Regions from separate parts of the Pseudomonas sp. EA_5y_Pfl2_R50 genome, predicted to be linked through region 1. Evidence: predicted binding sites of a transcription regulator. Region 1 holds the regulator's gene; each other region holds the start of a gene.
The links. Region 1 encodes FliA, which starts transcription of late flagellar genes. Its sites were predicted from a motif close to CTAAAGTTTNNNNNNNNNNNGCCGNTAA; they were not measured.
Positions count from the first base shown of each region.

Region 2: a site for FliA is predicted at 2,156-2,183, ahead of AACY19_RS18435 (methyl-accepting chemotaxis protein). Genes of this name have one in related genera too.
Region 3: a site for FliA is predicted at 1,046-1,073, ahead of AACY19_RS06840 (flagellar protein MotY). Genes of this name have one in related genera too.
Region 4: a site for FliA is predicted at 1,915-1,942, ahead of AACY19_RS24330 (methyl-accepting chemotaxis protein). Genes of this name have one in related genera too.

Region 1 covers NZ_CAXAPT010000013.1:119,460-122,800, reverse strand. Annotated here, with positions in the region: gene flhF (flagellar biosynthesis protein FlhF) at 1-47, shown strand, start outside; gene fleN (flagellar synthesis regulator FleN) at 164-994, shown strand; gene fliA (RNA polymerase sigma factor FliA) at 991-1,731, shown strand; gene AACY19_RS21560 (chemotaxis response regulator CheY) at 1,898-2,269, shown strand; gene AACY19_RS21555 (protein phosphatase CheZ) at 2,288-3,076, shown strand; gene AACY19_RS21550 (chemotaxis protein CheA) at 3,131-3,341, shown strand, end outside.
Region 2 covers NZ_CAXAPT010000010.1:151,959-155,299, reverse strand. Annotated here, with positions in the region: gene AACY19_RS18455 (LysR substrate-binding domain-containing protein) at 1-363, shown strand, start outside; gene AACY19_RS18450 (MmcQ/YjbR family DNA-binding protein) at 360-719, shown strand; gene AACY19_RS18445 (DUF1294 domain-containing protein) at 751-1,179, opposite strand; gene AACY19_RS18440 (undecaprenyl-diphosphate phosphatase) at 1,176-2,006, opposite strand; gene AACY19_RS18435 (methyl-accepting chemotaxis protein) at 2,311-3,341, shown strand, end outside.
Region 3 covers NZ_CAXAPT010000003.1:198,854-202,194, reverse strand. Annotated here, with positions in the region: gene AACY19_RS06840 (flagellar protein MotY) at 71-979, opposite strand; gene pyrC (dihydroorotase) at 1,140-2,186, shown strand; gene rnt (ribonuclease T) at 2,183-2,860, shown strand; gene AACY19_RS06825 (peroxiredoxin) at 2,938-3,341, opposite strand, start outside.
Region 4 covers NZ_CAXAPT010000017.1:76,590-79,930, reverse strand. Annotated here, with positions in the region: yybP-ykoY riboswitch at 1-74, shown strand, start outside; gene AACY19_RS24340 (TMEM165/GDT1 family protein) at 162-746, shown strand; gene AACY19_RS24335 (M48 family metallopeptidase) at 896-1,714, opposite strand; gene AACY19_RS24330 (methyl-accepting chemotaxis protein) at 1,978-3,341, shown strand, end outside.

The sequences.
Region 1 (3,341 bases):
ACATGTTCGCTGATATCTATCACAGCCCGACCAAGCAGGTAGGCTGAGGTATTCATGAACAGTTTTTGTACCTACATCGATGGTCTGCCATGCATTGTTCCGGTTGTGAACGCGCAGCCAGTAATGTGGCCTCCGTCTATGCAAGACAAGGTAAAGAAATAACATGGGCAGCATGCATCCCGTACAGGTGATCGCGGTGACCGGCGGCAAAGGTGGCGTCGGGAAGACTAACGTGTCAGTGAACTTGTCTCTGGCGCTGGCAGAGCTTGGCCGTCGGGTCATGCTGCTGGACGCTGATCTGGGGCTGGCGAACGTCGACGTTCTGCTGGGGCTTACCCCGAAACGCACACTGGCCGACGTCATCGAAGGCCGTTGCGAACTGCGCGACGTGCTGTTGCAAGGCCCCGGCGGTATCCGCATCGTGCCGGCCGCTTCCGGCACGCAGAGCATGGTGCACCTGAGCCCGGCGCAACACGCCGGCCTGATCCAGGCATTCAGCGACATTGGCGACAATCTCGACGTGCTGGTGATCGACACCGCTGCGGGTATTGGTGACTCGGTAGTCAGTTTTGTGCGCGCCGCCCAGGAAGTGTTGCTGGTGGTTTGCGACGAGCCGACTTCGATCACGGACGCCTACGCGCTGATCAAGCTGCTCAACCGCGATTACGGCATGAACCGCTTCCGCGTCCTCGCCAACATGGCGCAGAGCCCGCAGGAAGGCCGCAACCTGTTCGCCAAGTTGACCAAGGTCACGGATCGCTTCCTTGACGTGGCCCTACAATACGTCGGCGCCGTGCCTTACGACGAAAGCGTGCGCAAGGCCGTGCAGAAGCAGCGTGCCGTCTACGAAGCCTTCCCGCGCTCCAAGTGCGCGCTGGCGTTCAAGGCGATTGCACAGAAGGTCGATACCTGGCCGCTGCCGGCCAACCCGCGCGGCCATCTCGAGTTTTTCGTCGAGCGTCTCGTGCAGCAAACCGCAGGGCCTGTGTTATGACCGCCAGTGGCATGAATCTCTACAAGAAGTCGGCACGTGACGCGCAGTACGAACTGATCGAGCGTTACGCACCATTGGTCAAACGCATTGCCTACCACTTGCTGGCACGCTTGCCGGCGAGTGTGCAGGTCGAAGACCTGATCCAGGCCGGCATGATCGGCCTGCTCGAAGTCTCGACCAAATACGACGCCAGCAAAGGCGCCAGTTTCGAAACATACGCGGGCATACGAATCCGCGGTGCGATGCTCGATGAAGTGCGCAAAGGGGATTGGGCGCCACGCTCGGTTCACCGCAATACCCGTATGGTCAGCGACGCAATTCGCTCAATTGAAGCTAAAACCGGCCGTGACGCTAAAGATCACGAGGTTGCAGCCGAACTCCAATTGAGTCTCGACGATTACTACGGGATTTTGAATGACACCTTGGGCAGTCGCCTGTTCAGTTTCGACGACCTGTTGCAGGACGGCGAACACGAAGGGCTGCACGAGGATGGCGCGAGTGCTCATCTTGAGCCGTCACGCGATCTGGAAGATGAACGCTTCCAGGCGGCGCTGGCGGACGCGATTGCCAATTTGCCGGAGCGTGAGCGACTGGTGTTGGCGCTGTACTACGACGAAGAGCTGAACCTCAAGGAGATCGGTGAAGTCCTTGGCGTCAGTGAATCGCGGGTCAGCCAGTTACACAGCCAGTGCGCGGCCCGTTTGCGGGGGCGTTTGGGGGAGTGGCGAGCGCGCTGAAGGCAGTGTGGGGACACTGCGAACGAGGCTGGTGCGGTGATGAACGGCACCGGTCTTGCTCTGTTGTGCTCCAGACAGTCTTCGAGTGCTGCGCCGATTGATTGAAGTGGCGCGTCCAGGTGCTGGGCGCGTTTAAGACTGCTTGGAGGTCGAATTGAACAAAGACATGAAAATCCTCATCGTTGATGACTTCTCAACGATGCGGCGGATCATCAAGAACCTGCTGCGTGATCTTGGGTTCACCAACACCGTCGAGGCCGACGATGGCACCACTGCCATTCCGGTGCTCAACAGCGGCAGCATCGACTTTCTGGTAACGGACTGGAACATGCCGGGCATGACCGGTATCGACCTGCTGCGTCACGTGCGTGCCGATGAAAAGCTCAAGCACCTGCCGGTACTGATGGTGACCGCTGAAGCCAAGCGTGAGCAGATCATCGAAGCCGCTCAGGCCGGTGTGAACGGCTACGTGGTCAAACCTTTCACGGCTCAGGCGCTGAAAGACAAAATCGAGAAGATTTTCGAACGCATCGGCTGATGAACGCGCGGGGGAGCTATGGAGCATAAAGAATCTTCACAGGGCGATTTCGAGTCGACCCTGAAAAAACACGCGGTCGAACTGGTCGAGAGCCTTGAAAAAGGCAGATTCGGTGACGCGGTGCAACTGATCCATGAGCTCAATCAGACCCGTGACCGTGGCCTGTATCAGGAAGTGGGCAAGCTCACGCGTGAACTGCACAGTGCGATCGTCAATTTCCAGATCGATCCGCACATGCCGCAGGCCGAGGAAGTGTCGCAAATCACCGACGCCACCGAACGCCTGGGCTATGTGGTCAAGCTGACGGAAGCCGCGGCCAACCGCACCATGGATCTGGTGGAAAGCGCCACGCCGGTGGTCAACGGTCTGGCTGATGAAGCCCAGACCTTGAGCGCCGATTGGAGTCGCTTCATGCGTCGCGAAGTCGGGGCTGAAGAGTTCCGCGAGCTGGCGCGCCGGGTCGACGGTTTTCTGTCACGCAGCAGCACGGACAACCGTGAAGTGTCGAGCCATCTCAACGACATCCTGCTGGCCCAGGATTACCAGGACCTCACCGGTCAGGTGATCAAGCGTGTGACCCAACTGGTCACCGAAGTCGAAAGCAATTTGCTCAAACTCGTGCTCATGGCCAGTCAGGTCGACCGCTTTGCGGGCATCGAACATGACCGCGCCGCGATGCTTGCAGAAAAAGATCCACAAAAACATCTCTCGCAGGGTGAAGGTCCGCAGATTCATGCCGATAAACGAGAAGACGTTGTGTCCGGTCAGGACGATGTGGACGATTTGTTATCCAGCCTCGGATTCTAGTGTTTTGGAATTTTAGGTTTTTTGGGTTTTTAGACCTGTAGGAGCACCCCATTAATGAGCTTCGGCGCCGATGAAGAGATCCTTCAGGATTTCCTGGTTGAGGCCGGCGAGATTCTTGAGCAACTGTCCGAACAACTGGTCGAGCTGGAAAGCCGCCCGGATGACGCAGATCTGCTCAACGCAATTTTTCGCGGTTTCCACACTGTAAAAGGGGGCGCCGGCTTCCTTCAGCTCAACGAGCTGGTGGAGTGCTGTCACATCGCCG
Region 2 (3,341 bases), on a different contig from region 1:
CAGGATCTGAAGAATCTGCCGGTGCTGGGTGCGCTGGAGGCAGATCGCTTGGTTCATGTGCGCCTGCTCGACCAGCACGGCAAGAGCTTTGAACTGAGCATGGAGGCACGGCTGGGTATCGACGATTTCGTCGTGCGCAAGGCGTGCGTGCTGGCCGGTCAGGGATTTACCTTGCTGCCCATGATGTATTGCGAAGCAGAACTGGCGAACGGCACGCTGGTGCAGATGCTGCCGCAATGGTCGCTGCCCGGCGGCTGGCTGCAAGCGGTGTATCCGCATCGGCGCGGCGTGATGCCGGCGGTGCGTGCGTGGATCGATCATCTGGTCGAGTCGTTCAATGCCTGCGGAGAGCGTTTGTTATGAGCAAGGAAAAGATGAGCGAAGCCGACGTGGCCGCGTTCTGCCTGGCATTGCCCGGTGCCCGCGAAGACTATAAATGGGGTGGCGTGCGGGTGTTTTCGGTGGCCGGCAGCAAGATGTTTGCCTTGCAGGGACTGCGCGGCGATTCGCTGGCATTCAAGGTCGACAAGGATCTGTTTCTCGGCCATTGCGACCGCCCGGGCATTCACCCGGCGCCCTATCTGGCGCGTGCGCAGTGGATCATCATGCACCCGCCCTACCCGTTGGCTGCCGAGGAATTACGCGGATTGTTGCAGCGCTCGCATCAACTGGTGGTGAGCAAGTTGCCGAAGAAGACCCAAATCGGTTTGTTGCTGTAAGCCCGCTCCCACTTTGGTTTTGTGTGGTTTGTCAGAACAGCGCCAGCAGGTTCGAGCCGAGAAACAACTGGTCGATCCAGAACACCTGGTGCAACAACACAATCACCCAGAACAGAATCTGGAACGACACCTTGCGTGTCTTGTGGCGGAAAACCTGCTGGGCAATCAAAGCACCCGGCCAGCCGCCAGCCAGTTCCACGGCATGCAGGATATTCTCCGGGGTGCGCCAGGCATCAGTGCGCGCCTTGCGCTTGTCCGCCCAATACATGAAGAACGCCAGCACACTGACCAGCCCGTAAGCCGTCAGTGGCACCAGGGATATCCCCCGCAGCCACATCGACAGCGAGCCGGACAACGGCAGCGCACAAACGATCAGCAACACCAGCAGCTTGAGTTTCAGATGCTGGATATTGCCACTGGAAGGTCGTCCTTGCGGGCGGCGGGCGCGGGCATCATTCATGGTTTGGCAGCCGACCAGTCGACCCAACCGAACTGCCACGTCGCCAGAATCAACAGACCGAACACGATCCGATACCAGGCAAATGCCGCATAGCTGTGGCTGGCGATGAACTTCAGCAAACCGCGCACCGCGATCATGGCGAAGATGAACGCGGTCACGAAGCCGATGGCAAACACCGCAAAGTCCGCCGGCACAAACAGCTGACGATACTTGTAGCCCGAATACACCGCCGCGCCGACCATCGTAGGCATGGCGAGGAAGAACGAGAATTCGGTAGCGGTCTTGCGCGACAGGCCGAACAGCAGGCCACCAATGATCGTCGAACCGGAGCGCGAAGTACCCGGAATCATCGCCAGACACTGGGCAAAACCGACCTTCAATGCGTCCTTCCAGGTGATTTCGTCGACGGTTTCGGCATGCACTTCGTGCTGACGTTTTTCCGCCCACAACATGATGACGCCGCCGACAACCAGCGCTGCCGCGACCGTGACTGGATTGAACAGGTATTCATGGATCAGATCGGCAAAGATCACGCCCAGGACCACTGCCGGCAGAAAAGCGATCAGCAGGTTTGCGGTAAACCGCCGTGCGCCTGGCTGGGTCGGCAATCCAGTGACCACGTCGAAGATCTTGCGACGAAACTCCCAGACCACCGCGAGGATCGCACCGAGCTGAATGATGATGTTGAACGCCATGGCCCGTTCGCCGCCAAAATCGAGCATGTCGGCAACAATGATCTGGTGTCCGGTACTGGAAATGGGCAAAAACTCCGTCAGCCCCTCTACAACGCCTAGTATCAGTGCCTGCAAGGCCGTCCAAAGATCCATCAAACCCCCAAAGAGCGATGCGCGCCGGCATGCCCCGATAGTATTTTTTTACGTTCACTGCGATCAGCGTAGCTGTTTAATGCTGTACCGATTCCGCGCGCACAGCATCTACACGAAACAGTCAAAATTCCGTGAAAGATCAACTTCGATTCAGGTTTTCACGCGCGGGGCCGAAATCCTAACAGACAAGCCCAAATAGCGCTGCCGCGTTATACGACTTGGGTCGCGCAGGCTCGACCACGCAAACGTGGCTGGATGCTGGCGTTGATTTATTACAAGAACAAGAATCCGGAGTGACAGCGTTATGAACAGCTTGCGCAGTGTGTCGATCAGCCGACGCTTGTGGCTCATCTTGATTGTGGCGATGGTCATGTTATTGACCTTGGGCGTGTTGATGCTCAAGCAGATTCACGATGACCTGTATCACGCCAAGGCCCAGAAAACCGAGCACGTGGTGCAGACCGCCAGCGGCCTGCTCACCTATTATCACGACCTGGAAACCGCCGGCACCCTCAGCAAAGAGGCCGCGCAGAAACAGGCGCTGACCGCGATTCGCGGCTTGCGCTATGACCAGAGCGACTACTTCTGGATCAACGACCTGACGCCCGTGATGGTCATGCACCCGACCAATCCCAAGCTCGAAGGCCAGAACCTCTCGGCGATCCGCGACCCGGACGGTTTTGCGGTGTTCAACGAGATGGTCGCCATCGCTAGAGCCAAAGGTGCCGGCATGGTCAATTATCGCTGGCCGAAACCCGGCGCCAGCGAGCCTGTGGCCAAGACCTCCTACGTCAAACTGTTCGAGCCGTGGGGCTGGGTGATCGGTTCCGGCGTTTATATCGATGACGTTCAGACCGAATTCCAGGGCCAGATGATCAAGGCTTCGGTCATCGGCCTGGTGATCGCCGTGATCATGGCCCTGCTGGTGATCCTGATTGCCCGCAGCATCGTCCGTCCGTTGCAGGAAACCGTGAGCGCCATGGCCAACATTGCCAGCGGCGAAAGCGATCTGACGCGCAGCCTCGATGCCCACGGCAAGGATGAGGTCACCGAACTGGCGCATCACTTCAACGCCTTCACCGCCAAGTTGCGCCGAGTGATCAGCGACTTGCAGGTGTCGGCCAGCGCGCTCGGGCAATCCTCCAGCGAACTGGGCAACGACGCTTCGCAAGCGCAGCAACGCAGTCAGCAGCAGTCGCAGCAGATGGAACTGGTGGCCACCGCAATCAACGAGGTCACTTACGGCGTGCAGGATGTGGCAAAAAATGCCGAGCATGCGGCTGCCGAGATGCGCGATGCCGAGGCACAAGCGCAACAGGGCCAGATCAACATCGA
Region 3 (3,341 bases), on a different contig from region 1:
TTACAGAGGCGCGACAGCTTAAGACGACAAAGCGACAGAATCTGTCGAGAGCGCGACGATGACCGGCGGGTCAGGAAGTCGCCGCAGTATTGGCTGGAGTGCTCGCTTGCGGCGCCGGAGCCGCTGTCGGCGCGACGCGCGCCAGTTTGACATTGACCCGACGGTTCTTCGCGCGATTGGCCGCACTGGTGTTCGGCACAATGGGATATTGCTCGCCATGGAAACGCACGGTGATCTGCGATTCCTGAATGCCGTTGGCCTTGAAGAAGTCAACCACTGCCAGCGCCCGGCGCCGCGACAATTCACGGTTGGTCAGGCGATTGCCGCTGTTGTCGGAGTGACCATCGAGTTCGATGTGATTGACCGTCGGATCGGCCTTCATGAATTCGAGCATCACTTGCAGCTTGGCCTTGGCGGCGGCGTCAAGATCAACACCTTCGCCGGGGAAACCGATTTGCGATTGCTTGATCTGGTCGAAATTCTGCGGCAGCAATTTCGCCACGCAAGTTTGATAGTCGTTGAACGCCTTGCTGAACTTGACCGGCAGCAGACGCACTTCCGACACCCGGCCATCGCCAGACGCACGTCGCACCACCGGGCTGCGACCGTCGAGCAGACCGCTGATCAAGCCACCGGCCTGAGATTGCGAGCTGTTGAACAGTACATTGCCGCTGCCGAGCCTGACCGACCCCAGATTGATGTCGCCGCGCCCCGGCTGCCATGGCGCCGCCGCTGCCAGCAAGGTTGCCGAGCCGCCGCCAAGCATGGCGTTGTAGGCATTCAGGCGGAAGATCGCCTGCTCGCCCGCCTTGCGCACGAACTCGCCGGAACCAAAATCGGTGATCGGTTGCGTCAGGCGGCATTCGAACTTGTCGCCGGCGACCGTCCACTCAATGTTCTCCAGACGGGTCTGGTACGTGAGCGCCATCGCGGGAAGGCTGGCAAACACACTGAGCAAGGCTAAATAACGCTGGCGCACGGGAGGCTCCATTGGCTTCTGAAACACAAAGACCGATTCACACTATGTTTACGGCATACCTACGGGATATCGGAAGCTTCCCGCAAAACTTGATAGCGAGTGCCTGCAAGAGTCTTTTCCGGTAGCATTCGCCTCAGTTTGACCCGCCTGGAATCCCCTCATGTCCGACCGCCTGACCCTGCTGCGTCCCGACGACTGGCACATTCATCTTCGCGATGGTGCCGTGTTGACCAATACCGTTGCCGATGTTGCGCGCACCTTTGGCCGCGCCATCATCATGCCCAACCTGGTCCCGCCGGTGCGCAACGCCGCCGAGGCCGACGGCTATCGCCAGCGGATTCTCGCTGCCCGCCCGGCCGGCAGTCGCTTCGAACCGTTGATGGTGCTGTACCTCACCGACCGTACCCAGCCCGAAGAAATTCGTGAAGCCAAGGCCAGCGGTTTCGTGTACGCCGCCAAGCTGTACCCGGCCGGCGCGACCACCAACTCCGATTCCGGCGTGACCAGCATCGACAAGATTTTCCCGGCGCTGGAGGCCATGGCCGAAGTCGGCATGCCGTTGTTGATCCACGGCGAAGTCACCCGTGGCGACGTGGACGTGTTCGACCGCGAAAAGATTTTCATCGATGAGCACATGCGCCGTGTCGTCGAGCGCTTCCCGACGCTCAAAGTGGTGTTCGAACACATCACCACCGGCGATGCCGTGCAGTTCGTCAACGAGGCGTCGGCCAACGTTGGCGCGACCATCACCGCGCATCACCTGCTGTACAACCGCAACCACATGCTGGTGGGCGGGATTCGGCCGCATTTCTATTGCCTGCCAATCCTCAAGCGCAACACGCATCAGGAAGCCCTGCTCGATGCCGCCACCAGTGGCAGCGCGAAGTTCTTCCTCGGCACCGACTCGGCGCCGCACGCCCAGCATGCCAAGGAAGCCGCTTGCGGCTGCGCCGGCTGCTACACCGCCTACGCCGCCATCGAGATGTACGCCGAGGCGTTCGAACAGCGCAATGCGCTGGACAAGCTTGAAGCCTTCGCCAGCCTCAACGGCCCGCGTTTCTACGGCCTGCCGGCGAACACCGATCGCATTACCCTGGTTCGTGAAGAATGGACTGCCCCGACCAGCCTGCCGTTTGGCGAGCTGACCGTTATCCCGCTGCGCGCCGGTGAAAAACTGCGCTGGCGCCTGCTGGAGGAACACGCGTGAGTGAAGACCATTTCGACGACGAACTGGACGGACAAAGTGGCGGCGGCGGTTCTCGTCACCCGATGGCAGCACGCTTTCGCGGCTACCTGCCGGTTGTCGTCGACGTAGAAACCGGCGGCTTCAACTCGGCCACCGATGCATTGCTGGAAATTGCTGCGACCACCATCGCCATGGATGAAAAGGGTTTTGTTTACCCGGATCACACCTACTTCTTCCGTGTTGAGCCGTTCGAAGGCGCCAACATCGAAGCAGCGGCGCTGGAGTTCACCGGCATCAAGCTCGATCATCCGCTGCGCATGGCCGTCAGCGAAGAAACGGCGCTGACCGACATCTTCCGTGGCATACGCAAGGCGCTGAAGGCCAATGGCTGCAAGCGTGCGATCCTGGTCGGCCACAACAGCAGCTTCGATCTTGGCTTCCTCAATGCCGCAGTTGCGCGACTGGACATGAAGCGCAACCCGTTTCACCCGTTCTCCAGTTTCGACACCGCGACGCTGGCTGGCCTGGCGTATGGTCAGACCGTGCTGGCCAAGGCCTGTCAGGCAGCCGACATCGATTTCGACGGGCGTGAGGCGCACTCGGCGCGTTACGACACCGAAAAAACCGCTGAGCTGTTCTGTGGCATCGTCAATCGCTGGAAGCAGATGGGCGGCTGGGAAGACTTCGACGACTGAGTGATCGTCGTCGGCAAATCCCGCGCATAAAAAAACCGGCTCAATGAGCCGGTTTTTTTGTACCTCGACGTTGCGCCTTACAGAGCAGCAGCGTTCTCGGTCAGGTAAGCCGCCACGCCTTCTGGCGAAGCGTTCATGCCTTTGTCGCCTTTTTTCCAGTTGGCAGGGCAGACTTCGCCGTGCTCTTCGTGGAATTGCAGAGCGTCAACCAGACGGATCAGCTCTTCCATGTTACGGCCCAGTGGCAGGTCGTTGATGATCTGCGAGCGAACAACGCCTTTGTCGTCGATCAGGAAGGCGCCACGGAAAGCCACGCCGCCTTCGGATTCAACGTCGTAAGCCTTGGCGATGTCGTGCTTCATGTCGGCAGCCATGGTGTATTTCACCTGACCGATGCCGCCATTGTTCACTGGAGTGTTGCGCCATGCGTTGTGAGTGAAGTGCGAGTCGATCGACACAGCGATCACTTCAACGTTGCGTG
Region 4 (3,341 bases), on a different contig from region 1:
TACGTCAACATACTTGATCCTCAGATCATGGCGTATGCGACCCAAGCGTCCGCAGCAGACGGATCGCAGGGTTTGACAAGACCTATGACACGCACACCTTACCCGGGGCGGGAAGGCTGTACGTGTCATAGCCGTGTCGACCCGCCCCTTAGGAAATCCTGATGCTGGACTCGTTACTCGTTCCCACCGCAATCGTTGCCTTGGCCGAAATCGGCGACAAGACGCAACTGCTCGCGCTGATTCTCGCCGCTCGCTTCCGCAAACCCTGGCCGATCATTGCCGGTATTGTCGCCGCGACCCTGGCCAACCACGCAGCAGCCGGTGCGGTAGGCGCCTGGTTCGGCAGTTTCTTCTCAGACTCGGTTCTTCACTGGATTCTCGCCGCGAGCTTTGCCGCCACCGCATTGTGGACACTGGTGCCGGACAAGATGGACGACGATGAAGCCAGCACCGCCCGCAAGTTCGGGCCATTCCTGACCACGCTGATTGCGTTCTTCCTCGCTGAAATCGGTGACAAGACCCAGATCGCCACGGTGATGCTGGCGGCGCAGTATCCGGAGTTGTGGCTGGTGATCATCGGGACGACCGCGGGCATGCTGATTGCCAACGTGCCGGTGGTATTGGCGGGTAATTTTGCGGCGGAGAAACTTCCCCTGACCTTGATCCGTCGCCTCGCGGCTTCGGCATTCATGATCCTGGCCGTTGTCGCGGTGTACAAGGCGATGCAGAGCAGTGGCTGGGTTTGATGGCGTAGGTCAGTAACACCGCGTCATCGTTCTTCGCGAGCAAGCCCGCTCCCACAGGGATATTCGGTCATCACACATTATGTGAACACCACTGAACCTGTGGGAGCGGGCTTGCTCGCGAAGGGGTCAGCAGCTTCGCTGCAAACTCATCAGGACTTCGGCGCTTGTTCGTACAGCGGCATGACTTTCGGAATCGCTGCCTGCAACGAAGCGATCCGGCTGGCCGAGGCCGGGTGGGTGCTCATGAATTCCGGCGGCGAACCTTCCGACGCCTTGCTCATCTTGTTCCACAGGGTGATCGCCGCGTTCGGGTTGTAACCGGCGCGCGCGGCCAGTTCCAGACCGATCAGATCGGCTTCGTTTTCGTTGGCGCGGCTGTTTGGCAAGGTCATGCCGTAATTGGCCACGGTGTCGGCCAGCGCCAGGCTGTCCTGACCCAGACCGAGCAACGCACCCGCCCCCTGCTTGGCCATTTCAACACCGTAAGCCTTGGACATCGCTTCACGACCGTGCTCGCGCAGGGCGTGGGCGATTTCATGGCCCATGACCGCAGCGATTTCATCGTCGGTGAGTTTGAGGCTGTCGATCAGCCCGGTGTAGAAAATGATCTTGCCACCAGGGCCGCAGTTGGCGTTGAGCTCATCGCTCTTGATCAGATTGACCTCCCACTGCCATTGCGCGGCATCGGGACGGAAATTCGGTGCCTGGGCGATCAGACGATTGGCAATTGCCTGAACCCGCTTGGCCTCAGGACTGGTCTTGTCCAGCACACCTTTGCTGGAGGCTTCACCGACAGTCTTCTGATAGGACTGCGCATACATCTGGTCGACCTCTTGCGAGGACAGCATGCTGAACATGTACTGCTTGCGCTCCACACCCACGGCTCCGCCGCTGGTGGTGTTGACCGACTGACAGCCGGCCAGCAACAACGCTGCGCTCAGTGCACTTACAACCAATGTCTTGTTCATTCAAACGCTCCCTGAAAACCTGTCGCGTATCCTAGGCGGGTAATCGTATCGGCGCCAGATACAACGGACGTGCTGCAGCGACTTTCAGACGTTTCCCGCCAGGACTGTCGTAAAAAATTCACACCGACCGGCAAAGCCTCTGCCACAACGTCGCACACTGATCCATTTGCGACATCGGCTTTCAATTACCACTGCCTGCACTCATGGCCCCATGCCGGCTGCCGATACATGACCGCAGACGTCCTCTTGCGTGCGGAGCTCCCATGAAGTTCAAGTCGATCCAGTTTTCCGTCGCCGCCCTGGCCGGCGCTATCGTGCTCAGCGTGGTGGCCGCGCTGGTGCTCTACGCACTGTTTTCCGGCGCACGTACCCAAGACATGGTGCAACAGCGCACCCAGGCGCAGTTCGAACAAGTCATCGAACAACGCCTGACCTCGCTGGCACAAACCCAGGTCAGCCAGATCCAGCGCGAACTCGAAGCGCCGCTGCTGATTGCCGGCGGCCTGGTGCGGGTCAATGCCCTGCTCGGCACGCCGGGCGCCGACGGCCAGCCGCGCCTGAGCATCAGCCGCGAACAACTGATCAGCCTGATCAAAGAGAACGTCGAAAAGAACCCGAAGATTCTCGGTACCTACATCGGCTGGGAAAAAAACGCCCTCGATCACAATGACGCGGCCTATGTCGGCACGAGCGTGGTCGGCATCGACGCCGCCAACGGGCGCTTCCTGCCGTGGTGGTTCCGCAATGACGACGGCACCCTCGGCCTCGATAAACTGGTCGACGTCGATGATCAGAAAACCCTGTCCACCGGCGTGCGCGCCAGCGAGTACTACCTGTGCTCGAAGGAAACGAAGAAAGCCTGCGTGATTGATCCGGCACCGTACAAGGTCGGCGACAAGGTCGTCATGCTCGCCTCCTTTATCGAACCGATCATGCTCAACGGCGCCTTCCAGGGCATCGTCGGCGCAGACCTGTCGGTGAACTTCATTCAGGAAATGCTCCTCGCGGCCAACCAGAAGCTCTATGGCGGCGCCGGACAAATGGCCCTGATCGGCGGCAATAGCCGCATCGTGGCCTACACCCAGGACCCGAGCAAATTCGGCGAAAAAGTCAGCGACATCCTCGACGCCGAACAGATCTCCAACATCACCAATCTCAAACGCGGTGAAGTGACTTACTCGGTCAACAAGGACAAGGGCCGCATCGAATTGTACCTGCCGTTCGGCATCGGCCAGACCGACGCCCGTTGGACGCTGATGCTGCAATTGCCGCTCAACGCGGTGATGGCCGACCTGCAAAAACTGCAGGGCGATCTTGAGGCCCAGCGCAAATCCGACACCTTTGGCATGGCCATGGTCGGCCTGATCATCGCCGGCATTGGCTTGCTGGTGATCTGGCTGGTCGGCCACGGCATCGCCAGACCGCTGAAGCAAATGGTCGCCATGCTCAATGACATCGCTCAAGGTGAAGGTGATCTGACCCGTCGTTTGACCAGCGACCGCAGCGATGAACTGGGTTCGATTGCCAAGGGCTTCAACACCTTCCTCGCCAAGCTGCAGGCGATGATTACGCAGGTGGTGACGTCAGTGCAGAGCGTCAGCGATTCCTCGGAACACACCGCCGACAT